DNA from 4 places in the Staphylococcus coagulans genome. Region 1 is predicted to be linked to each of the others. Evidence: riboswitches for the same ligand, from Rfam matches in the RefSeq annotation. Region 1 holds a riboswitch; each other region holds the start of a gene.
What was found. A riboswitch is a leader RNA that binds a small molecule or an ion and turns the genes downstream of it on or off. The one in region 1 is predicted to bind thiamine pyrophosphate.

Region 1 (6,042 bases):
CTTGCATGTTATAGTGATTTTAAAAATGCGTGATGTTTAAAGCGTAATCGTTTAAAACGTAGTGCCGCCTTGGCGTTCATCTGTAAAGTAAATCCATTGAACGATGTCTTGGAAAATAAGTTCATTGTAGCTAGATTCATTAAAAATTTCATGTTGTAAGTCTGAATAGATACGTATTGCTTTATGTTGTGAAGCAATCTCATCATAAAATTGTAACGAATCTTTTGGATTAACGATAGGATCCGCTTGACCGTGTAAAATCAAAACATCATCTACAAATGCGTCTGGGTTTTCTTTAAGTTCGATAACACCATCCACAATGGCATATGCAAGACCCATCGAAATTTCATTTGGAACGAGTGCATCGTGGATATAATCTCTAACCACATTGAGATCAGAGCAAATGCCTTCTGATAAAACATTTGGAACGTACGAATCTGGAGGTGTTTGTCTATCGCCGTATGCTTCTTCAAAGAAACGATTGTTATCTCGAGTGACACCGCCAGAAGTTATAATACCGTTCACACGTCCAGGGTAGCGTGTACCATAAAAGGCAACATTGTAACCGCCCATGCTGTGGCCGATTAAGTATATTTTATTACCGAAGTTGTCTTTTACATATTGAACGACTGCATCTAAGTCTTCTATAATTTGATCTTTATGATCATAGTATGTTTGTTTACCTTCAGAACGTCCATGTCCACGTTGATCATAGCGAATGACATTGATAGAATTTGAAACTAAAAAGTCAGTAATTTTATCATAACGGTCTAAATGTTCAGCTAAGCCATGAACAATAATGACATTAATTTGTTCATCAAGCGTTTCATCATCTGGTAGTTCAAAATCAAAAAGTCTTTCTGCGCGTGTGATTTTAGCATAAAGTTTTGTTCCATCTTTAGACGGGATATAATCGATATAGCTCATTATAAAACCTCCTTTGATGATTTCTTTTAGTTTATCCCAAATGAATTTAAAATGGAAAATTTTTGTCATAATTTATTTGATTTAATTTATTCATTATTCAGTTAAATGCTTAAAAACAATAATTGCGTTATAATGATGACATTCAAAAATAGATAAGGGGGAGCCAACATTGCAACTCATATTTGATCCGAACGTCAATATGATATATAGAATTGTATCAGGTGCTTTTTTTCTGATAAATGTTGTTTTAGCATTGTTTATTATCTTTTTAGAGCGGGATCGACGAGAAGCAACAGCGACATGGGCTTGGCTGTTGTTATTATTTATTATGCCGATATTCGGTTTCTTACTGTATTTATTTTTCGGGCGAGCAGTAAGATTGAAAAGCTCACGTTATGAACAAGGAAAAGAAATCGAGGATGCGCGAACGCGCGTCAAAAATCAAAAGCAGCAGTTCATTGATCACACTTTTAAAACGGAAAATCCTGTCGTGGAGAAGCAATCTGACTTAGTAGAAATGATGTTGACACGTGAAGTGAGTTTTTTGAGTGAAAATAATCATGTGAAGACGTTTACTGATGGACATGCACTTTTTGAAAAGATGAAGCAAGATTTAAAAGCAGCCAAAACCTATATACACATGGAATTTTATATTTTGAATTTAGATGGTCTTGGTAAGTCTGTTCTTGAAATCTTAAAAGATAAAGCGAAGGAAGGGCTTGAAGTCAAACTTCTATATGATGCGGTAGGTTCAAAACAGTTAAGAAAGTCAAAATTAAAAGATTTAACTGAGGCAGGTGTAGAGGTTGAAGCGTTTTTCCATGCGAAAATTATTCCTTTCGTTAACTTTCGCGTCAATAATCGGAATCACCGCAAAAACGTAGTCATCGATGGCGATATCGGTTATGTGGGTGGCTTTAATGTAGGGGATGAATATTTAGGTTTAGATGAAAAAATGGGTTACTGGCGTGATACGCATCTACGTATACAAGGTGATGGTGTAGATGCGTTACAACTTGGTTTCATTCACGATTGGAACTCACAAGTTGCTGATGAATATCAACTTGATTATAGCGAACGTTATTTCCCAGAAAATGCACGAAAAGATGGCCAAGTTGCTATGCAGTTAGGTCTAAGTGGACCGAACAGAGATTGGCCACAACTCGAATTCGCATATTTAAAAATGATTATGAATGCGAAGTCTACCATTTATATGCAGTCGCCTTACTTTGTCCCTGATGTGGGCTTCGTAAATGCGCTGAGAATTGCTGCAAAATCAGGTGTCGATATTCATCTAATGATTCCGAATAAACCAGACCAACCTTTCGTTCATTGGGCGACATTGACAACGGTTGCATTGTTAATGTATGAAGGTGTCAATGTCTACACGTACGAAAATGGCTTTATTCATTCTAAAATGATGGTTATCGATGGAGAAGTGGCGTCCGTCGGTTCTGCTAATATGGATGCGCGAAGCTTTAAATTGAATTTTGAAGTGAATGCGTTGATTTACAATCAAGATATTGCTGAATCATTGATTTCTGCATTTAAAGAAGATTTAAAAGTCTCTAAACAATTAACACCTGAACGATATGAACAACGTTCAAATTGGGTCAAATTTAAGCAATCGATTGCCAAATTAGTATCACCGATTTTATAATTTGAGTTTTGTTTTTAAATAAATCGGTCCAACGATACGCATATGAAAAATAGCAATTTTATAAGTTGAATTGTCATTTTACATTTTTAATGTTACGATAAATTTGCAAAACTTAAATATGAACTTGCTAGGGGTGCTTTAGTAAGCTGAAAGAGGTGCAAGCCTCAACCCTTTGAACCTGATCTAGATCATACTAGCGTAGGGAAGCAAACGAAATGATTTTAAGATAAAGTGGTTTTTGAAAAGCTGTCTATTTTGGTTTGTCTTTCATAATGAAACGAGCCATCTCAGAGCGCCTACCACTTCATAATATATTCGTTTCTTTAATGCGCACTCAATTTTTCTAGAGTGCGCATTTTCTTTGGTTTTCAGTTGAATTAAAGGCCTCGAGCATGTATTAGGAGGCAAAGGGAATGAAACAAGAACAAATTGAATTGAAGAAAAATTTTCCGGCAAGTCAGCGTATTTACAAGGAAGGGATAGATCCCGATATCCACGTCCCCTTCCGTAAAATTCAGTTATCTGACACAATCATGGACGCGGAAGTACGTCACAATGATCCAATCGTGGTGTATGATACAGCAGGCCCTTACCATGATGATCATTACGAAGTCGATGTTACGAAAGGAATTCCTGCATTGCGTGACAACTGGATTGAAGCACGTCATGATGTTGAACATTATGAAGGACGCCGTGTGCAATCGATTGATAATGGTTTTAAGACAGCGTCGCATCAAAATTTAGTGACACATCCTTTTCAATATCAACCTAGAAGAGCAAAAGCGGGTTATCAAGTTACCCAAATGCATTATGCTAAAAAAGGATGGATTACGAAAGAGATGAAATTTGTTGCATGTCGTGAAAATGTCAGTCCAGAATTTGTAAGAGACGAAATTGCTAAAGGTCGGGCGATTATCCCAAATAATGTCAATCATCCAGAGTCTGAACCGATGATTATTGGTAAAAATTTCCAAGTTAAAATTAATGCAAACATAGGGAACTCTGCAGTGTCTTCTTCTATTGAAGCAGAAATTGAAAAGCTCGTATGGGCAACACATTGGGGTGCGGATACGATTATGGACTTATCGACAGGTAAAAATATTCATGCGACACGTGAATATTTGATTCGTAATTCTCCGGTGCCAGTTGGAACAGTGCCAATCTATCAAGCGTTAGAAAAGGTAAATGGTGTTGCAGAAGATTTAACATGGGAAGTGTATCGAGATACATTAATTGAGCAAGCTGAACAAGGTGTAGATTACTTTACAATTCACGCAGGTGTATTATTGCGCTATATTCCATTGACTGTTAATCGTTTAACGGGAATCGTTTCTCGTGGGGGCTCAATTATGGCACAATGGTGTCTAGCACATCATGAAGAAAGCTTTTTATATACGCATTTTGATGAGATTTGTCAAATTCTAAACCAATATGATATCGCAGTTTCTTTAGGGGATGGCTTAAGACCGGGCTCTATTTATGATGCCAATGATGAAAGTCAAATCGCTGAATTAAAGACACTAGGTGAATTGACTGAAATCGCTTGGGCACACGATGTCCAAGTAATGATTGAAGGACCAGGGCATATCCCGATGCATAAAATTAGAGAGAACCAAGAGCTCGCTGATTTTTACTGTAAAGAAGCACCGTTTTATACTTTAGGACCCCTTACCACTGATATTGCCCCTGCATATGATCATATCACTTCTGCAATTGGGGCAGCGCAGATTGCGAGTCATGGGACAGCCATGTTATGTTACGTGACGCCGAAAGAACATTTGGGGTTGCCTAATAAAGAAGATGTGCGTGAAGGTGTAGTGACATATAAAATTGCAGCACATGCCGCAGACCTTGCAAAAGGCTTGCCGGGCGCTACAGAACGTGACGATGCAATCAGTAAAGCGCGATTCGAGTTCCGATGGATTGACCAATTCAATTTGTCTTTAGATCCTGAACGTGCGAGATCCTATCATGATGAAACATTGCCAGCAGAATCTGCTAAAGTCGCACACTTCTGTAGTATGTGTGGCCCAAAATTCTGTTCAATGCGTATTTCACACAATATTCGAGATGCACATAAGGATCAATTAGAGGGCATGCAAGAAAAAGCAAAAGAATTTAAAGCACAAGGTAGCCGGATTTATCATTAAGCATGAACTACAAGTGGCGTATATGATGAAATAACAAAATGGATTGAGCCATCTATCTGATGTTTAAGTCCTATATAAGCAATAGAGGTCGATGATTGGGTGACGCTTGAGTTAAATTTCAAGCGCCATTATCGTTGTCTCTATTGCTATTTTTGTGCGTAATATCAGTATTTGGTAATATATTATATTTAAAACTGAAAATAACCCTTTAATAAATATAATCATTAAAATTTTATTTGATGATAATGGTAAAAGCTTTTAATTTTGTTTAGTTCGTTGTATGATTTTGTTATTATAAAATAAGAATTGAAGTGATGGAGATATGGAAAGAACTAAAGGTATTAAAGCTACTCTTCCTTATTTTGTGGTGATTCTGCTTTTACATATTTTAGGTGTTGTTTTTCTAATGATCGGCGGTGCGAGTCATCCGCTCATCATTGGGATGGGTGTGGTCGCCTATACATTAGGATTGAGACACGCATTTGATGCGGATCATATTGCTGCTATCGACAATACAGTGCGTAAACTTTTAGAACAACAGCGTCATTCTATGGGTGTAGGTTTTTATTTTTCACTCGGACATTCATCTGTGGTCTTTTTAATGGCAGTTATGTTAGGGTTAGCCGTTCATTGGGCGCAAAGCCATTTAGCAGGTTTTCAATCAACAGGTGGATTAATCGGTACACTGGTTTCTGGATTTTTCTTATTATTAATTGGGATTTTAAACTTAGTTATACTGATTCAATTAATACAATTATCCCGAAAATTGAAATACGAAGAAATTGGAGAGAGTCAAATCAATGAATTGATTGAATCAAGAGGCTTAATCATGCGCTTTGTAGGACCGCTTTTTCAATTAATTAATCAAAGTTGGCACGTTTTTCCTTTAGGATTCTTATTTGGTTTAGGGTTCGACACAGCAAGTGAAGTCTCATTACTAGCATTATCAGCGGGTGCATCACAGCATACAGTGCCGTTTTTAGGTATCATTGCTTTGCCGATTTTATTTGCATCAGGCATGAGTTTACTCGATACACTAGATGGTGTGTTCATGACAAATGCCTATCACTGGGCATTTGAAAGTCCTGCTAGAAAACTTTTTTACAATATCACGATGACCGCTATTTCAGTCATTGCTGCGATTATCATAGGTGGCATTGAAATTATTCAGCTTATTGGCGAAAAACAACATTGGGACCATGGCTTTTTAGGGTGGTTGACACAATTAGATTTTGGATGGTTAGGCTATATTTTAGTTATCGTACTCATACTATCATGGCTTATTGCACTACTTATCTGGAAAGT
Region 2 (6,042 bases), 690 kb from region 1:
GGTACCTTCTAATATTGAATCGCTGGTTACTGAAGTCTCTAGTAAAGGCGGAACACCTTTAATCGTCGTTGAAGATCAAACAATTTTAGGCGTCATTTACTTAAAAGATGTCATTAAAGAAGGATTGGTCGAACGTTTTCAAGAGTTACGTCAAATGGGCATCGAAACAGTTATGTGTACAGGTGATAACGAATTAACTGCCGCGACTATTGCGAAAGAAGCGGGTGTGGATCGTTTTATCGCAGAATGTAAACCAGAAGATAAAATAAAAGTCATTAAAGAAGAACAAGAAAAAGGGCATATCGTCGCAATGACAGGAGACGGAACAAACGACGCGCCTGCATTAGCACAAGCCAACGTTGGATTAGCTATGAACTCAGGTACATTAAGTGCAAAAGAAGCAGCAAATTTAATTGATTTGGATTCAAATCCAACGAAACTGATGGAAGTTGTTAAAATCGGTAAACAATTATTGATGACGAGAGGTGCGTTGACAACATTTAGTATTGCGAATGATATCGCGAAGTATTTTGCGATTTTACCTGCAATGATGATGGTCACTGTACCGGAAATGAGTATTTTAAATATTATGCGTTTGCATTCTCCTGAATCTGCAATTGTTTCAGCGTTAATATTTAATGCACTGATTATTGCATTACTAATTCCAATTGCGATGAAAGGTGTGCGCATTAAAGGTGCTTCAACTGAGACCATCCTCATGAAAAATATGTTGGTCTATGGATTGGGTGGTATGATTATTCCATTTATTGGAATTAAACTCATCGATCTCATTGTTCAATGGTGGATATAGGAGGGTGTATATGAAAGCGATAAGAAGTAGCATGGGACTCGTTGTAATGACAATGGTTTTGTGTGGTGTCCTCTTTCCATTGGCTGTAACGGCAGTTGGACAGACGTTGTTTCACCACCAAGCTAACGGAAGTCTTGTGACACAGAATGGTAAGGTAGTAGGTTCGAATCTCATTGGACAGCAGTGGAATGAACCGCAATATTTTCACGGAAGAACGAGTGCTGTCAAATATAATATGGATAAAGCGACATTGAAAGAAAAAGGGGTGGCTTCTGGTAGTGATAACTATTCAAATGGCAATCCTGAACTTAAAAAGAGAGTAGAAGATTTAAAACAAGACGATGGACACCATACACCGATTGATGCAGTGACAGAATCTGGTTCAGGTTTAGATCCGGATATTACGGTGGATAATGCAAAACAACAGGTGGCACGTATTGCAAAACAACGAAATCTCTCACCACAACAAATTGATCAATTAATTACAAAGCAAGCACATAAAGGAACGATGTATGATGACTATGTGAATGTGTTGGCGTTAAATATGGCTTTAGATCATCTGTCAGCACATTAATTATTGATTGTACAATGGCCGTTGTAGGGGCTATGATGATATGATAGAAGAGATGAGGCTGGGGTTATTTCCTCAATTCAAACGCTCTAAGATTGTTTTTAATGAAACTGTCTTAGAGCGTTTTTGGTGTTGTTTGCTTATATGGATGGCTTCGCTTTCCGAGGGGACAGCCTCAGCCTGTAGTCTTCGTCTTGTCCTGTTCCCTCAGGCGTCTTGCCATCCATCTGTCGTTAAAAATAAAAGACGATTCATTGTAACAATGAGTCATTGAACAAGGTCCAACGGCTAATGGCTTCATAAGTCAGTGGAAAGTATTCTATAGATTGATGGCTAATTTGTGCAACTGAATATAACATAAAGAAACGCCACAATGATAGTGAACATAAGATGTGGATTACACGGCGTGAAAACTAAGATGAATGAGGTCTAAAAAGGGTATTTTCTGGTACAGGACAAGAGACTTTATTTTATTCGTGACACAATCTATCGTAAAATATAACAACCAAAAAGAAAGGAGAGAAAAGATGTCATCATCAACACATCAAGCCGCTAGTAAGGCTTATGGAAAAGTTTGGCTCTTTTTTGTTTATTATTGGCTTATTTTTGGCATTTCAACTTATTTAGGTCAATTTTTACCAGAAGCATGGCGCCAACCGTTATCGATAGGATTACTTATCCTTATCCTTACTTCGATGGTTGTACAACGTGTACGTTTTAGTGGTCCTATCATTTCACATATTTATACCATTGTTGCAGGCTTATTATCCTATGCCACATTTATGTATACGTTAGAAGATTTGGGGCCAAGTGTATTTTTTAATACTGTTTTATTAGCAATTGCGGCGTTTCTTATCTTTGGCTTTTTAGGTTATTTTTTGATAAAAGATGCTTCAAGTATCGGAAAATATTTATTCGTAACACTTATCGCTTTAATTTTAGCAAGTCTACTCGGATGGTTTATCCATAATCCGATTTACCATACGCTTATTGCTGTGGTGGGTTTGTTATTATTCTTATTGTATACCCTTTACGACTTTAATCGAATGAAACGAGGACAATTTTCACCTAGAGAGATGGGTTTCAATTTGTTCTTAAACCTTTTCCGTATTATTCGTTATGTGTTAGAATTAACACGTATGGTAAAACGTTAACGCAATTGAATAGATAAAACGATTCCACTGGAAGTGCCATTGCGAATGGCTGAGATTGAAATGCGATTTCAAAATTCCTGAACCTGATCCAGTTCGTACTGGCGTAGGAAAGTGGCTGAATTCGTGGGAATAACACGCTACTTTTCTTAATTTGATTTATGAAAAGTAGCTTTTTTTGTTGCGTTAAGGAGGATGGATACGATGATTGTAGTGGTTACACCTTATCAAAGGCTTGATCATACGCATATTCAACGCTTGTGCGCAATTGAACCTGATATTAATGGCGTCATTTTCAGGACGCCTATGAGAAAGCCTGAACTAGAAAAATGGATTTTAAAGTTGCATGATGAAGGTTTTCCAAAATCTAAAATGATTGTACATACGGATGTGCAGCTTGCCGAGCAATTGGGCATTCATCGCCTTCATTTCAGAGAAGGTGATGTTGGAGCTGAATATATCAAACAGAAGTCGCCGGATTATCGTATTAGTATGTCTACACATTCTGAAAACAGTATTCGCTATGCGCAAGCTCAACGTTTTGATTTTGTGTTGTTTGGTCATCTCTTTCCTACACCCTCTAAGCCCAATCAGCCACCGCGATCGTCTAGTGAAATTGCATCAGTGTTGTCTATTGACTTTCCTATTATTGCAATTGGAGGCATTCGTCTTGAGACAATCCAAAACGTTCCTACAGGTTTTTCGGGGATCGCATGTATCGGAAGTGCGTTTTCAAACGAAATCCATCAGTTTAAACAAATGATCACTTATTGGCATGCAAAGGAGTGAAGGTAATGCAAGTATATGTTAATGGTGAAAGGCAACTTTTCGATGAAGGTACTACGATTCGTGATATATTGAATCACTTTGGTATTGAGTCAAAACGCATGGCAGTCGAACGTAACGAAGAAGTTGTAAAACGCTCAGAGTGGGATACAACTGAAGTGCGTGAAGACGATCAGTTAGAACTTTTAGAATTTGTTGGAGGCGGTTAATGATGTTTAAAATTGGTAATTTAAGTTTCAATTCAAGATTATTTTTAGGAACAGGTAAATTCGAAAATGAAGAGATTCAATCTCGTGCGATAGACGCATCTGAAACAGAAGTACTTACATTTGCGGTACGCCGAATGAGTTTGTATGATGAAAAGTTGCCTAATCCTTTAGCCAATGTGGATTTATCTCAATTTACGACATTTCCAAATACCGCAGGTGCGAAAACGGCTGATGAAGCAGTACGTATTGCTGAATTGGCAAATGAAGCGGGTGTATGTGACATGATTAAAGTAGAGGTGATTGGTGACGATGAAACTTTATTACCTGATCCCCTCGAAACTTATAAAGCATGTGAAATTTTATTAGAAAAAGGCTACATTGTCTGTCCATATATTTCAGATGATGTTGTGTTAGCGAAACGTTTGGAAGCGCTTGGTGTACATGCCGTGATGCCACTTGCTTCGCCAATTGGTACAGGAAGAGGTATTAGCAATCCTTTAAACTTGCGATACATTATAGAAAAAAGTCAAGTTCCTGTTATTGTCGATGCGGGCATAGGTTCGGCAAAAGACTGTGCGGAAGCGATGGAACTTGGGGCAGATGCGATATTATTAAATTCTGCGGTATCACGTGCTAAAGATCCTGTGAAAATGGCAGAAGCAATGAAAAAAGGAATTGAAGCGGGTCGTTTGAGCTATGAAGCGGGTCGTATTCCTATTCGCTATAATGCTGTTCAATCAAGTCCATCAGAGGGGTTAGGGTTCTTATAATGACCCGCTATAACAGACAAGAGAAATTTAAACCTTTTGGTCAACAAGGACAACTCCAACTGCAGCAATTACATGTGATGGTTATCGGTGTTGGTGCGCTAGGAAGTGGTATCGCAGAACAATTGACGCGAAGTGGTGTCGGCCGTTTAACAATCGTTGATAAAGATGTGGTGTCCTTATCTAATTTACATCGTCAAAGTGGTTATACTGAAGCGGATGCACAAGCCATGATGCCGAAAGTATTTGCATTACAACAACATCTATCAGCAATGAACCATGAGGTGACGATAGAACCATTGAATGAGGAAATCACCGCAAGAAACATATTGGGCATCCTCAATGAAACGCAACCCGACATGATTTTAGATGGACTCGATCGATTTGAAACACGTTATTTAGTTAATGAAGCCTCTAGAAAGTTAAATATACCTTATATTTATGGGGCTGTAGTGGGGAGCCAAGTGAGTGTTTTTCCAATTCATCAAGATGGTCCATGCTTACATTGTGTAATGCCAGATGTGCCAGATACAATGGAAAGTTGTGATATTAATGGTGTTCTTCCACCCGCTGTTCATATGGCGAGTAGTCTGGTTGTAGCAGAAGTCTTTCATTATTTGATGCATGGTGATTTTTCTTATCGTATGACGACAATGGATATTTATCGTGGCAAAATGAAAACATTGTCTATCACAGCATTGAAAGAAGAAGATTGTAAAGTTTGTGCTCAACATCAATATGATCGATTAAATCATAAGCAACTCGAACAAACACAATTACTGTGTGGTGGCGTTTATCAATATAGACTCTCTCCAGAGCAGTTTTCAGCAAAAATCCATCCAAGTGTGACATGTTTAATCGAAAATCATTTTATTAAACGATTACAATATAAAGACTATGAAATGACATTATATCAAGATGGACGGTTGTTGATTTATCATGCGTCAGATCAGCAAACGGCGCATGAATTAGTACAACGATTATTCGTACAACCTGTTCACATTGAGTAGAATGTTGCCAGACTGTAAAATTTCCATGTATAATAAAGAGTATTCAAAAAAGCATGTGAAAGCGAGATGGAAGTAATGGGACGTAAATGGAATAACATTAAAGAAAAGAAAGCACAAAAAGATAAGAATACAAGTCGTATTTATGCAAAATTTGGTAAAGAAATCTATGTGGCTGCAAAATCAGGAGAGCCAGATCCAGAGTCAAACCAAGCGTTAAAACTTGTACTTGAACGTGCTAAAACTTATTCTGTACCCAACCATATTATTGAAAGAGCAATCGACAAAGCTAAAGGTGGCGGCGAAGAAAATTTCGATGCGTTACGTTATGAAGGTTTTGGTCCAAGTGGCTCCATGGTCATCGTTGACGCTTTAACAAACAATGTTAATCGTACGGCATCTGATGTAAGAGCCGCATTTGGTAAAAATGGAGGAAATATGGGCGTTTCTGGTTCAGTTGCTTATATGTTCGATCACACAGCGACATTTGCCTTTGAAGGTTTTGATGCAGATACCGTACTTGAAGCATTAATGGAAAACGATGTAGATGTTCGTGACGTGGTTGAAGAAAGTGATTTGACAATCGTCTATGCTGAACCTGACCAGTTTGCTACAGTTCAACAAGCTTTACGTGACATGGGCGTTGCTGACTTTGAAGTTGCAGAATTTGAAATGTTACCGCAAACAGAAGTGCAACTTTCTGGTGAAGACCAAGCGACTTTTGAAAAACTGATTGACGT
Region 3 (6,042 bases), 1.1 Mb from region 1:
AAAAAATCATAATGACTTGCGAAGTGAATGCTATAGACAAGCCAAAATAACTGATTGTCATTGTTCGAAAAGAGAGGTGAAGACCTCTGACTAAACTTTCAGTACTTATTTTAACGAAACCAAACGAAAATAAGACGTGCTTCCCATGTCCATAAAAAATCATAAAAAGAGATGAGGTCAGCGCAAAAAATGTCGCAATAAGCGCAAAGGTTAAAACAACTTTCCATTTAGTTCCACTAACAAGCCACATAAATATAAACATAATTGTGGCGAGGTAAATCATAAAATCAAAATTATGAATAAAAATGATGAAAAAGAATAATGCGATGCCTAAAAATAACTTCGTTACAATGTTTACTTGATCCATAAACGTATTGCGTATTTTCCATGATTCTATCATTCACTCACCACCTCGACTTCATGTAATTGATTGTCTCTAACTTCTAAACGTCTTGATGGATAACGTTGAATAATATGTGGGTCATGGGTTACCATTAAAATCGTTTGTCCTTGAGCGACACGTTTTTGAAACAATTCAATAAGTTTAAATGTATTGTGACTATCCAAACCAAATGTAGGCTCATCTAAGAGAATGATATCTGCTTCAGTACTTAAAGCTGTTGCCACGCTTAAACGTCTTTTCTGTCCCATTGAGAGTTCAAAAGGATGTTGCTGTGAGACATGCTCTAAATCAAGAAGTGCGAGCATCTCAGACGTACGAGATTTGGCATTTTTAGAATCCATATGGTGGTAATTAATATAGATTTCATCGTATACACTATTTTGAATAAATTGTAGCTCCGGATTTTGATAAACCAGATACATGTGTTGCGCAGCATCTTTAATTTTAGTGAGTTTTTGGCCATTGAAAGTCATCTTGCCTTTATAACGAATCAACTGCATGATTGATTCTAATAGCGTCGTTTTGCCTGTTCCATTTTTCCCAGTTAAAGTTATCCACTCTCCAGAACGAATGGACAAGTCTTCTACTTCATATAAAGTTTGACGATTTCTTTGGACAGCCCCTTGATGAAACGCCAATTCAAATAATGATGTCTCCTCAGAAAAGGATGCTTTTTGCGGTTCAGGTGCATGCGACCATGCTTTAGGGTGCCATACGCCAAATTCAGTGAGTAGAGATTCATAATTTTTCATAATATCGCTTGGCGTACCCTGTTGAATGATTTCACCTTGATGATTCATTAAAATGACACGATCAACATAGTCCCAAATATGTGCCACTTTATGTTCAACAATTAATACCGTTTGGTCTTGCCATAGCGTTTTCAACAAGGTCCATAAATTTTCAGTAGCTTCTGTATCAAGCATTGCTGTGGGCTCATCTAAAAATAAAGTATCTGCACGTTGTAATAAAGTGCCAGCAATGGCTAACTTCTGTTTCATCCCACCGCTAAGATGATGGATCAATTGTTTAGGATTAATATCAAGGCCCACCTGTTTTAAAGCCCATTGAATTTGTGCATCCATTTCATGACGGGGGACTTGCTGATTTTCTAAAATGAAAGCAAGCTCCTCATTCACTTGTGGCATGCAAAATTGTGAATCAGGATCTTGGAAAATAACGCCTGAATGCTCAGCAATTTCTAATTCATCATATTTCATAGGTAAATCAATTAAGTTCGGTACGATACCACTTAAAACATTGAGTAAAGTACTTTTACCTGAACCTGAAGGACCAAGTAAAAGTACTTTTTCTTTATCTTTTATTTCAATATCGATACCATCAAAAATTTTATAGGGTGCGCTCGGATATTTTAAGCGTAGATTTTTAATTTTTAGCACAATAAAGCCACCTTACAATGTATCGTAATCATCTTTTGATGCAGGTCGAAATAGTTTAGTGACACCAGTCTGATCCAGGGCTTTGACTAAAATATAAGGGAATACACCCGCTAAGACTGCACCACTGATAACACGGAATGAAATGAGTAAAATAAGATTCCAAGTGGCAACTTCATTTAAGTAACCATAATACCAGTCAATCGGTAAACTAATGATTGCTGCTGCCATCCCCGCAAGTACAGCTACCATTAATGCACGAGATTTATATCTGAAAATAGCAAATACAATCTCACAAGCAAGACCTTGTAGCAACGCATAAATAATAGTAGGAATATCAAAACGTCCCATGAGAATCGTTTCCCCAGCACCTGCAGCAAATTCAGCTAAAAGCGCAATCCCCATTTTTGGAATGATAAGATATGCGACAACAGCGGCACTAAACCACATACCATACATAAGTTGATCTAAATGTAACCCTAAAGGTTGAACTGTATTATTCACAATCCACCATAAATTATAAATCACTGCAAAAATGACTGAAACCAATACAGTGACTAGAATATCTGATAATGTTAAGCCTTTCTTCATTTGTATACCTCCCAAAATTAAAAAAATACGCATATCTCTTACACTAGAGACAGACGTATGCTGTGATAATTTATATGGGATACAAGTCATCTTAATTGAAGCATGCGCTTTTCTCCTAAAACAAGGCGTATCCATTATAAATGAAACACTTTCCTACGCTAGTATCATCTAGTTCAGGTTCAAAGGGTTCGAGGCTTATCCTCATCTCAGCTTTCACACCCCTAGTGCGTGCGTATTTAATTGTTAATGTCAATGTACACCTAGCCCATTCAAAAGTCAACACTCTTCAACATTCTTTTTAATGGCGAGGTGGCCGACAATTTCAATATTATGCTTTGAATGATATACCTAATTAGATGTTATATATAAAAGAAGGGATTAGAACATGTTAACGTCCTATCCCTTGTTAAACTTCTATAAATGCACAGCTTTCAAATAAAAAGGTCGCATTATTCAAAAGTTTTTTGAATATCGTCTTTTGTTTTTTCAGCGCCTTCTTTAGCATCTTCTTTTTTATCTTTTAATTCTTGCTCTTTATCTTTTGCTTGTTCAGCAGCTTTTTTAATATCTTTTTCAGACATTTAAAACGCCTCCCTTTCGTTTAAAGCTATAATAATACATAACCCATATTGAAAAACTCTAAACATGATTGTTTCAAACAAGATTTTAAAGGATGTATATCAATGCTGTTTTGGCTGCGATGAGGGGGAGATGAGACATCCAAGGGGTTTGATATTTTAAACTTATGTATCAAAAAGTGCTTTTCGTTTCAAATCATTTGAGTCGTATTGATGAAGCGGTGCTAAAATTTGATCGATATACGAAGGTTAGTTTGTCATTTTAAGCATGAGTGAAATGGTTAAGATAGTGGCTATCTTTTGGTATACTAAACCAATCAAGTATTTTATTTAAGTTTTTAATTGTATATACGTTGATGCATGCTGTACGCAATTGTGGGGAAATCAAGTTAAAATTTTGATGCTACTTAAGTATTGAAAATTCTCATTCTAAAGACTGAATTTGATTAATTTTACAGACAGGTATTCATAGTTCGTATATAATAACTTTGAGGTGAGAGGATGTCTTTGTTTAACAAATACACCGAGGTCATTTATAGCTATATTATCGGTGCACTGTCAATTTTATTAAGTGTGATTATTTTTATAAATATTCCACTCATTCATGAGTTAAAGGATGGTAAGCACCATATTTCTAAGATTGATAATTTATGGGACTTCATTATGGCCTTTTTCAATGAAATTATTCGTGTGATGAGTAAGTATATTGGTGATATCCCGCTAGCAAGTGGCATTGTCATTCTACTTTTTGGTATTTTAATGCTTTTCATAGGTAGAACACTCACGAATACGACACGATTTGATTACGACATATCTATTTTATTTTTACTCATCGGAATCATATTCTTCGTATTAACACTCATTTTTATGTCACAAGTGTATGGATGGATTGCGTTTGTTTTCATCATTCCATTTTTAATTCATATTGGTTATATTGCCTATAAAGATGAGCTGAATCCATTACATCGTAAAGAGCATTATTTATGGATTATTTTTAGTTATGGCATTTGTTATATCATTACACAATTGGCACTTTATACAAGAATTGAAAGTCGTCAAATAGCACCGATTGATGTTTTAAGCATCAATACATTTTTCGTCTTATTATGGTTGATTGGACAAATGGCAATATGGAATTTCTTATTTCTTCGTCGTTCACTACCTGTATCGCAAGAAGAAATAACAGGTGAAGAAAATCCATATTCTAGAAGTAAGAAGTATCAATTTGCGAACCCCTCTAAAATTCATTTCAAGGACTTCCAAGATCGTACAGTTGAATTTACTCATGATATTTCGCATCGTACACGTAGAAGTATTGATATCGAACGCTTACGTGCTAAGCGTGAAACGATTGTAGAAAAATGGTTTAAATGGGCGAGATTGGAAGAAGATGATATCCCTACGTTTCTAAAAAAACGTCCAAAATGGTTAAATAAAGGCTACGTAACAATTGCTTGTGGTGTGATTCTGTTGTTCTTTATTTTATTAGAATTTAACAACCGCAATGCCTTATTTTTATCTGGGGATTGGCAACTTTCACAAACACAATATGTATACGAGTGGATTAGTCTATTTCTTCTTTTAATTGTTGCCATTTTATTTATTTTAACGTCTGTAACGCGAATGTTAAGAGGTAAATATTATTATTTACAATTATTTATGATTAGTATTTTATTTTTTAAATTATTTACAGAGTATATCGTAATTGTCGTACACGGATTGTTATTATCCATTTTCATCACGCCAATTCTAATTTTAATGTTAGTTCCGACGATTATTGCTTTCGTCTTACAATTGAGACAACCAGGTCCTGTACCAAGAAAATCGCAATAAATGAATACAAGCTTGAAGAGACTGGGACATCAATCCCAAAATCAATAGCGCTGAGATGATTTTGCTAGAAAATTGTCTTAGCGCTTTCTTTTTATGATAAAACTTCGTATGATATGCCTGTGTTTCGGTGTGAGGAAAAAGTATTAATACTTAAAAAAAAGAAATCATATGACCTAGTGATATTAAATCAAAAACAAAGCAAACATTTTCATTTTCATCTTGGAAAGTCCACACGACTACTATGATAACAATGTTACTCCTATATTTTTCGTGTTAAGATGGTGGTAATGATAAGAAGGGAAAGGCTGATTATATGAAAACCGCAGTACTAAATAAAGGAAAAGAAGATAAATATCTTAATCAATACCCTTTGATAGAAGAAGAGGACATCTATCGCCAAGATCGACTAGAAGAAGGAGATTTATTTCAATTATTAACATCTAAAAATACTTTTATCGGAGTGGGATACGTTGGACGACAACATAAAGGGTTAGGTTGGATATTATCATATCAAAAAGATGATGAAATTAATCAAGCTTTTTTTGAACAGTTATTTGAACAAGCTCTAGAAACACGACAATACTACTATCAAATTGAAGGAACCAATGCTTTTCGTTTATTCAATGGAGAAGGTGACGGATTAGGTGGTTTAACTATTGATTCTTATGATGGTCACTTATTGATTCAATGGTATTCGAAAGGGATTTATCAATTTCGTGATTCTATTCTCGAGGCTATCAAACAGGTCTTTCCGTTTCGTTCAATTTTTGAAAAAACAAGATTTAAACATCAATCTATTAAAGGCGGATGGGTTGAAGGGGAAAAACCAGAATTTCCAATTGTGATTGAGGAAAATTTCACGTTTTACAATGTGCACCTCGATGATGGCCCGATGACAGGTATATTTTTAGATCAAAAAGAAGCAAGAAAAAAATTAAGAGACTATTATTCAGAAGATAGAAAAGTTTTAAATCTATTTAGTTATACAGGTGCGTTTTCTGTAATTTCTGCAACAGGCGGTGCAAAAACAACAAGTGTAGACTTAGCAAATCGTTCGCGCCCCATGACTGAAGAAAATTTTGGACTCAATGGTATCGATCCGAAATCACAAAATATTTTTGTGATGGATACATTTGATTTTTATAAATATGCAGAAAGACATGGTCTGACATTTGATACAATCGTGATTGATCCACCAAGCTTTGCCCGCAATAAAAAGAAAACTTTTTCTGTTACTAAA
Region 4 (6,042 bases), 420 kb from region 1:
AGCGCGATTAAAGCGATAAAAATTGAGACTTAAATTCTAATAAATGTATCATCTTAATGATGAAAAAGGCTTGAAATTGGATAATAAAGGCGTTATAAATTTTATTCTAAAAAGTGTTAAACAATTCAAATGAGGGATTAATAAGACGCCTGCTAATATCATTTACGGATGCTGATTCTCAATTACAAGTATATAGTATGAAAATATATAACCGCTCAATCCGCAATGATTATTTAATAATGAGGCATTATTTCTTAGGTTAAAATGTATTCATAGATAAGCACACCTGGTGCGATTAATAGTGAATACAATTCGATATAAATCGTATCCTCTGTTGTTATTTTTCTACGATTTAAGGGTATGCATGAGATGCAAGGGACATGCGTTTTCTTGAGTGTTTTGATAGGATATAGAAAAAGGATAAGGAGTGTTTATAAATGTCAGAATATGTGTATGATTTGGCAAAACGACATCACTCAGTTAGAAAATTTAAATCAGATCGAATCAGTAGAGACACGGTCGAAAAATTAATTGAGGCAGGACAAATGGCTTCAACTTCTAGCTATTTACAGACAACATCGATTATTGGTGTAGAAGATGCTGAAAAGAAAGAAGCTTTAAAAGAGGTATCTGGGCAGCCTTATGTCGTTGAAAATGGATATTTACTTGTTTTTGTGATTGACTATCACCGTCATCAGTTAATTAGTGAAAAGCTTGAAGCTAATATGGAAGATAGCTTTGAGTCAGCTGAGGGATTACTCGTAGGTACTGTAGATGCGGCGTTGGCGGCACAAAATATAGCACTGACTGCAGAAGATATGGGCTATGGTATTGTTTATTTAGGTTCATTACGTAATGATGTACAGCGTGTGAGAGAAATATTAAAATTACCTGAACATGTTTTTCCAGTGTTTGGAATGGCGTTAGGCGTACCAGCAGATAACGAAAATGGTTCTCCAAAACCAAGATTACCACGTGAACATGTCTTTCATATTGATACGTATTCACAAGATGATGAACAGTTATCAAAACAGCTTGAGGAGTATGATCGAGAAGTTTCGCAATATTATAGTCAGCGTACAAACGGTGAGCGAAGTGAAACGTGGTCACAACAAGTAGCGGCATTTATGAGCAGTAAGCAACGCACAGAAATGAAAGAATGGTTGCAAATGGCAGGTTTTAATAGAAAATAAATCAGCGAACTATTAATTGACAGTATCTAAAATCATAAAGTTTTAATAACAAAAACCCCTTCAAATCTTTTCCACACGTAAGATTGAAAGGGGTTTTGTTGTGATGTTATTAATGTTGTGGTGTTAATTCATCATAATGATTTGAATTAAACGTATCTTCATTTAGTTGTTTTGTTAATTTAGCTGTTCCAGTACCTGCTAACATTGAATCGTTAACATTTAGCGCTGTACGTCCCATATCAATTAAAGGTTCAACAGAGATGAGCACCCCAGCGAGTCCGACTGGTAAATTTAAAGCTGAAAGTACAAGGATAGATGCAAATGTTGCACCGCCTCCGACACCAGCAACACCAAATGAGCTGAGTACGACGACGATAACAACAGTTGCAAGGAATTTAAAATCAACCTCTACGCCAGCGACAGGTGCAACCATAATTGCTAACATGGCAGGATAGATACCCGCACAACCGTTTTGTCCAATCGAAAGACCAAATGAGCCAGAGAAGTTTGCAATGGCTTGAGGCACACCTAAACGGTTCGTTTGTGCTTGAACATTTAATGGTAATGTCCCGGCACTTGAACGTGAAGTAAAGGCGAATAAGATTACTTCGGCTGTTTTCTTCATATATTGAATTGGGTTTACACCAATGATTGCAAGAATGATTAGATGAATGATATACATTGTGATGAGTGCAGCATAAGACGCAATAACGAATTTTCCTAACGTCCAAATGGCAGCAAAGTCACTCGTCGCAATAGTTTTCATCATAATTGCTAAAATTCCATACGGTGTAAGTCTTAAAACAAATGTAACGATAGCCATCACAAGTGAATAGACCGCATCGATACCACGTTTAAGTGTATGCCCATTTTCAGGTTGTTTACGTGAAACGCGTAAAAAGGCAAAGCCGACAAAAGCCGCAAAGATCACGACAGCAATTGTAGATGTCGCACGTTGACCCGTAAAGTCTAAAAATGGATTAGATGGAATTAACTCTAAAATTTGAGCAGGTAATGTCGTTGCCGTTAATTCTTTTGCCTGACTTGCAATTTCAGAGCTACGTGCATTCTCAGCGTGACCGAGGTCAATGCTAGAGGCATCTAAATTAAAGACAACTGCATAAATAATACCGATGATTGCTGCAATTGCTACTGTTCCAATAAGGAAAGCAAAAATCAATCCGCCCATTTTGGCAAACTTTTCACCAATATCAATTTTCGTAAAAGCAGCAACAATTGAAACAAAGATTAATGGGATAACAATCATTTGCAAGAGTGCAATGTAACCATCTCCCACTAAGCCAACCCACTCTGTCGTTTTTGATGTGACTTTGCTATCAACACCATAAATGAGGTGGAGTAGAAGGCCTAATAAGATCCCTAAACCAAGTGCAGTAAAGACACGTTTAGGGAATTTAACATGTTTTTTCGTCATGAACCAAAGTCCAATAAGAGCGAAAATAAAAATAATTAGATTAATAATAGTTAAAAACACAGACATATCAAAATACGCTTCCTTCTTAATTCCGACTTATACAATAGGATAATAGGAAAAAAGTATAAAATCAAGCTTTATTTTTTATCTGAGCAATTTTGGGCGAAAAGGGCGTAAGCTGTTCTTTCGCTTTAGCATGGCCGTCAATCAATTTTGCCATCAGTGAACCTGCTATAGGTGAGAGTAAAATACCGTTTCGATAATGTCCTGTGGACACATAAAGATGGTCTTCAACCTCTCCCATAATAGGTTCTTGGTTAGGTGTGATAGGTCGAATGCCCGTCCATGTTTTAATCACATGATGATTTTTGAGTTGCGGAATCATAGACAAGCTCTCTTGATCTAACCATGACAAGTTGTTCTCATTATTTTCAATGCTCCAACTATCGAAGTCTGAGGTCGCACCAATTAAGAAACGATTAGGCAATTTGGGCACGATGTAACAACCATTCATATTAAAAATGGTTTCCTTCAATCCTTTATAACAAGAGGCAATCAGTTTAACGTCACCTTTAACTGGTTGAGTAGGTAATTGGATATGAAGTTGTTGGAGTAACGTCCCAGACCAAGCGCCTGCAGCAATAATCAATTCATCTGCTGAAAAGTTGCCTTTAGATGTGATGACTGTATAACCGCTGTGATGACGTTCGACTTTTAAGACTTCGGTCTGTGTCATGAGTTCGATATAGTCGCGCTTTATAACGGAAGCAATCAGGGCTTTCGTATAGGTGTTTGCATTAATTTGCCCGTCATCTTGGATTTTAAAAGCAGCACTTTGGTTAGGATTGAGTTTTGGGAAACGTTGTTTTAGAGCGTATTTTGAGAGTTGTTTAATTGTGTGATCTTGGCTATGTAAAAATTGGAATTGCGCTTCTACTGCTTGGATATCTTGTTTTTGAGAGGCAACTTTAATTAGGCCGTATTTTTGGTATTCAATATTAATTCCAGTTTCTCGCTCGAGGTCGGCTGCAACTTCAGGCATCATTGCACGACTTTCCATAGCGAGGTGATACAGTGGATTGGCTTCGAAAAACTCGTTCTGTGCACCAAGCATGCCTCCCGCAGCGTACGACGCATTCATTCTTGGTGTGTAACGATCGATAATCCGAATATGTCGGTTTTGAGAGGATAGCTGTCTTGCAATGGATAAACCCATAACACCGGCACCAATAATAATTGTTTGTTTCATAAAAAAAGCCTCCTGCATGAAAGGATGCAGGAGGAACACGTATATGATTGAAATAAATGATTGAGTCATCATTAAAATGAGTTGAAATAAGTTCATTGTCATCATACGCTTTCCTTCGTTGGTTCTAACCACCTCAGGTTCAAAGAGTTAAGATACATTCTTTCTCAGCTCGCCTCGAGCACCCCTAGCATATAAATTTTTATTTGATTTCATTAATTATTGTAACTTTCATATTAGAAATATGCAAGTTACGCAAAGGTTGAATCGCTTTAACCACCGAATAAACGTTGGAAGAAGCCTTTCTTTTCATTGCTTTGAATCGATTGCGCAAGTGCCTGCTGTTCTTTAGTTTGAGTCTCGATGCTTTGTTGTGTTTGACTCCATTGTTCACTTTGTTCCTTTTGTGCGGCTGTCAGTGATTCAAGGGACTTACTATTCGATTCAAGTTGTTGATTTAATTGGGTATGTAACGCTTTTAATTCTTCTTGCTGTTGATGAACTTGGCTGACCATCTGACCTAACATTTGACGTTCTTCACGCATTTTATTGATTTCATTGCGTAATTCATTGATAAGTTGAGGCACTTGTTGATCGCTCGGCAAGTGTTGTTTATCTTCTTTGACGATAACTTGTAGAAAGTCTTTTTCTTGTTCTAACTCTTCAAAAGCAAGATCATAACTATTTGTACGTGCAACACGTTCTGTTATCTCTTGGAATAATTCAATATCTTCTTCTTTAAAATCAGTCGCTTCTCGACCACGGTATTCTGTTTTATTTAAATGGTAACCACGTTCTTCAAGATGCTGTACGATTTTACGTACTTGCTTTTCACTTAAGCCTGATCTTTGGGCAAATTCTTTTGTCAGCATATATCATTAGATCCTTTCTATTCTTTTTAGACGTACGGAAGTGTGCGTTCAGTGACCCGTCAGTCTGCCTCTCTCATTATTTTAACGGCTTTAAGCATTGATTTCAAGGTCTTATGGACGATGTTCTTTGCGTAAACCCATTTTGACAAGTAATGGATAAATGATACGTCGTGGTATTTGATTCGCATACACATATTTTAAAATGTAGCAGGATTTAACACTTGTACCAAAAATATCCTTAGTTAAAGGAATATTGCCTTTCACATATAAATCTAAAGGAATGGGCTTACCGTTACGATCTAATGAAGGTTGTAAGTATGTAATTTCAGTTTGCTTTTCGTAGCCGTTTTCTGTTAAAAAGTGACGACGGAAGTTAATTTTTCTTGCTGTTTCTTCATCAACATCGTTAGATTCAAATGTAGATTCAAACATAAAGAAATTAACGTCACGACCGTGAAGTTGGTTAGATATACGATTCAGCTCATGCTCAATCTGTTCTAAAGTCGTTTTCAAGCAGGCTTCACAATCTTGGCTGTGTTGTGCAAGAAGATAAATAATAAAGCCGACATTTGTCGTCGCTTCATAGTGGGCTGTCGCCAAGCTCACAATCGCGTCGTCTTCAATACCAACAATAAATACGAAGTCATGTTGGGTTTTATCTGTTTTAAGTGATCGCGCAAAAACAGACGCATCTTCTGTAACAAGATGGTCTAATTTATTTTTATAGAATGCTATTGCTGGCTCATACCATCGATCATGCGTAGATTTAATATGTACAAAGTTCATGTTACGTCACCTCTTTTAAGTTAACTCTCGTTTATTCTTGCAAGTATATAGGGTCATTGCAATGATGTAGCAATACATATAGATAGTTGAGGAGTCATTTGTGACTGTTTTTTCTGATAAAATAGATGACTAAGTTGGACTATTCATGACTGACCATGATGTCAAAATAAAGGATAAACAATAAGGGAACGAGCGAGAGTGTATGGAAATTAAGTGTTTCTATAAATCTCCATATTTATCTCATATTCCCGTCCCCATCATTGATTATGAAATCATGCAGTAACAATAGAACCTAGCGCCCAATCGATTTATTCAATATCCCCTTTATGTTCAGAAGGAGCATGTTTGTCATCATCTGGCGTTTGATATGCAGCATTATTTTCTGGAACTTCATTGCATTCGTGATCAACTCTTTGCGCGATGATTATAATTTTATTATTCATAATGTCTTGTTTAAGGTCCTCTCGCTCATTTTCAGAGAAATTATATTTAGACAAAGCGGCCTCTTCA

Region 2: another riboswitch for thiamine pyrophosphate. It lies ahead of KM149_RS10510 (thiamine phosphate synthase); the one in region 1 lies ahead of thiC (phosphomethylpyrimidine synthase ThiC).
Region 3: another riboswitch for thiamine pyrophosphate. It lies ahead of KM149_RS08680 (ECF transporter S component); the one in region 1 lies ahead of thiC (phosphomethylpyrimidine synthase ThiC).
Region 4: another riboswitch for thiamine pyrophosphate. It lies ahead of thiO (glycine oxidase ThiO); the one in region 1 lies ahead of thiC (phosphomethylpyrimidine synthase ThiC).

Annotation. Positions count from the first base shown of each region.
Region 1 is NZ_CP092966.1:397,804-403,845, forward strand. It holds gene KM149_RS01700 (alpha/beta hydrolase) at 52-927, opposite strand; gene cls (cardiolipin synthase) at 1,097-2,587, shown strand; TPP riboswitch at 2,707-2,809, shown strand; gene thiC (phosphomethylpyrimidine synthase ThiC) at 3,001-4,737, shown strand; gene KM149_RS01715 (HoxN/HupN/NixA family nickel/cobalt transporter) at 5,060-6,042, shown strand, end outside.
Region 2 is NZ_CP092966.1:2,188,263-2,194,304, reverse strand. It holds gene kdpB (potassium-transporting ATPase subunit KdpB) at 1-811, shown strand, start outside; gene kdpC (potassium-transporting ATPase subunit KdpC) at 822-1,385, shown strand; gene KM149_RS10515 (Bax inhibitor-1 family protein) at 1,910-2,536, shown strand; TPP riboswitch at 2,556-2,663, shown strand; gene KM149_RS10510 (thiamine phosphate synthase) at 2,738-3,322, shown strand; gene thiS (sulfur carrier protein ThiS) at 3,328-3,528, shown strand; gene KM149_RS10500 (thiazole synthase) at 3,531-4,298, shown strand; gene KM149_RS10495 (ThiF family adenylyltransferase) at 4,298-5,305, shown strand; gene KM149_RS10490 (YebC/PmpR family DNA-binding transcriptional regulator) at 5,381-6,042, shown strand, end outside.
Region 3 is NZ_CP092966.1:1,819,455-1,825,496, reverse strand. It holds gene KM149_RS08690 (energy-coupling factor transporter transmembrane component T family protein) at 1-400, opposite strand, end outside; gene KM149_RS08685 (ABC transporter ATP-binding protein) at 397-1,803, opposite strand; gene KM149_RS08680 (ECF transporter S component) at 1,816-2,391, opposite strand; TPP riboswitch at 2,525-2,624, opposite strand; gene graF (glycopeptide resistance-associated protein GraF) at 2,841-2,972, opposite strand; gene auxA (lipoteichoic acid stability factor AuxA) at 3,471-4,802, shown strand; gene KM149_RS08665 (class I SAM-dependent rRNA methyltransferase) at 5,116-6,042, shown strand, end outside.
Region 4 is NZ_CP092966.1:2,461,626-2,467,667, reverse strand. It holds gene nfsA (oxygen-insensitive NADPH nitroreductase) at 438-1,193, shown strand; gene KM149_RS11860 (L-cystine transporter) at 1,303-2,694, opposite strand; gene thiO (glycine oxidase ThiO) at 2,759-3,877, opposite strand; TPP riboswitch at 3,971-4,073, opposite strand; gene KM149_RS11850 (DNA-binding protein) at 4,147-4,746, opposite strand; gene KM149_RS11845 (hypothetical protein) at 4,858-5,532, opposite strand; gene KM149_RS11840 (general stress protein) at 5,841-6,042, opposite strand, start outside.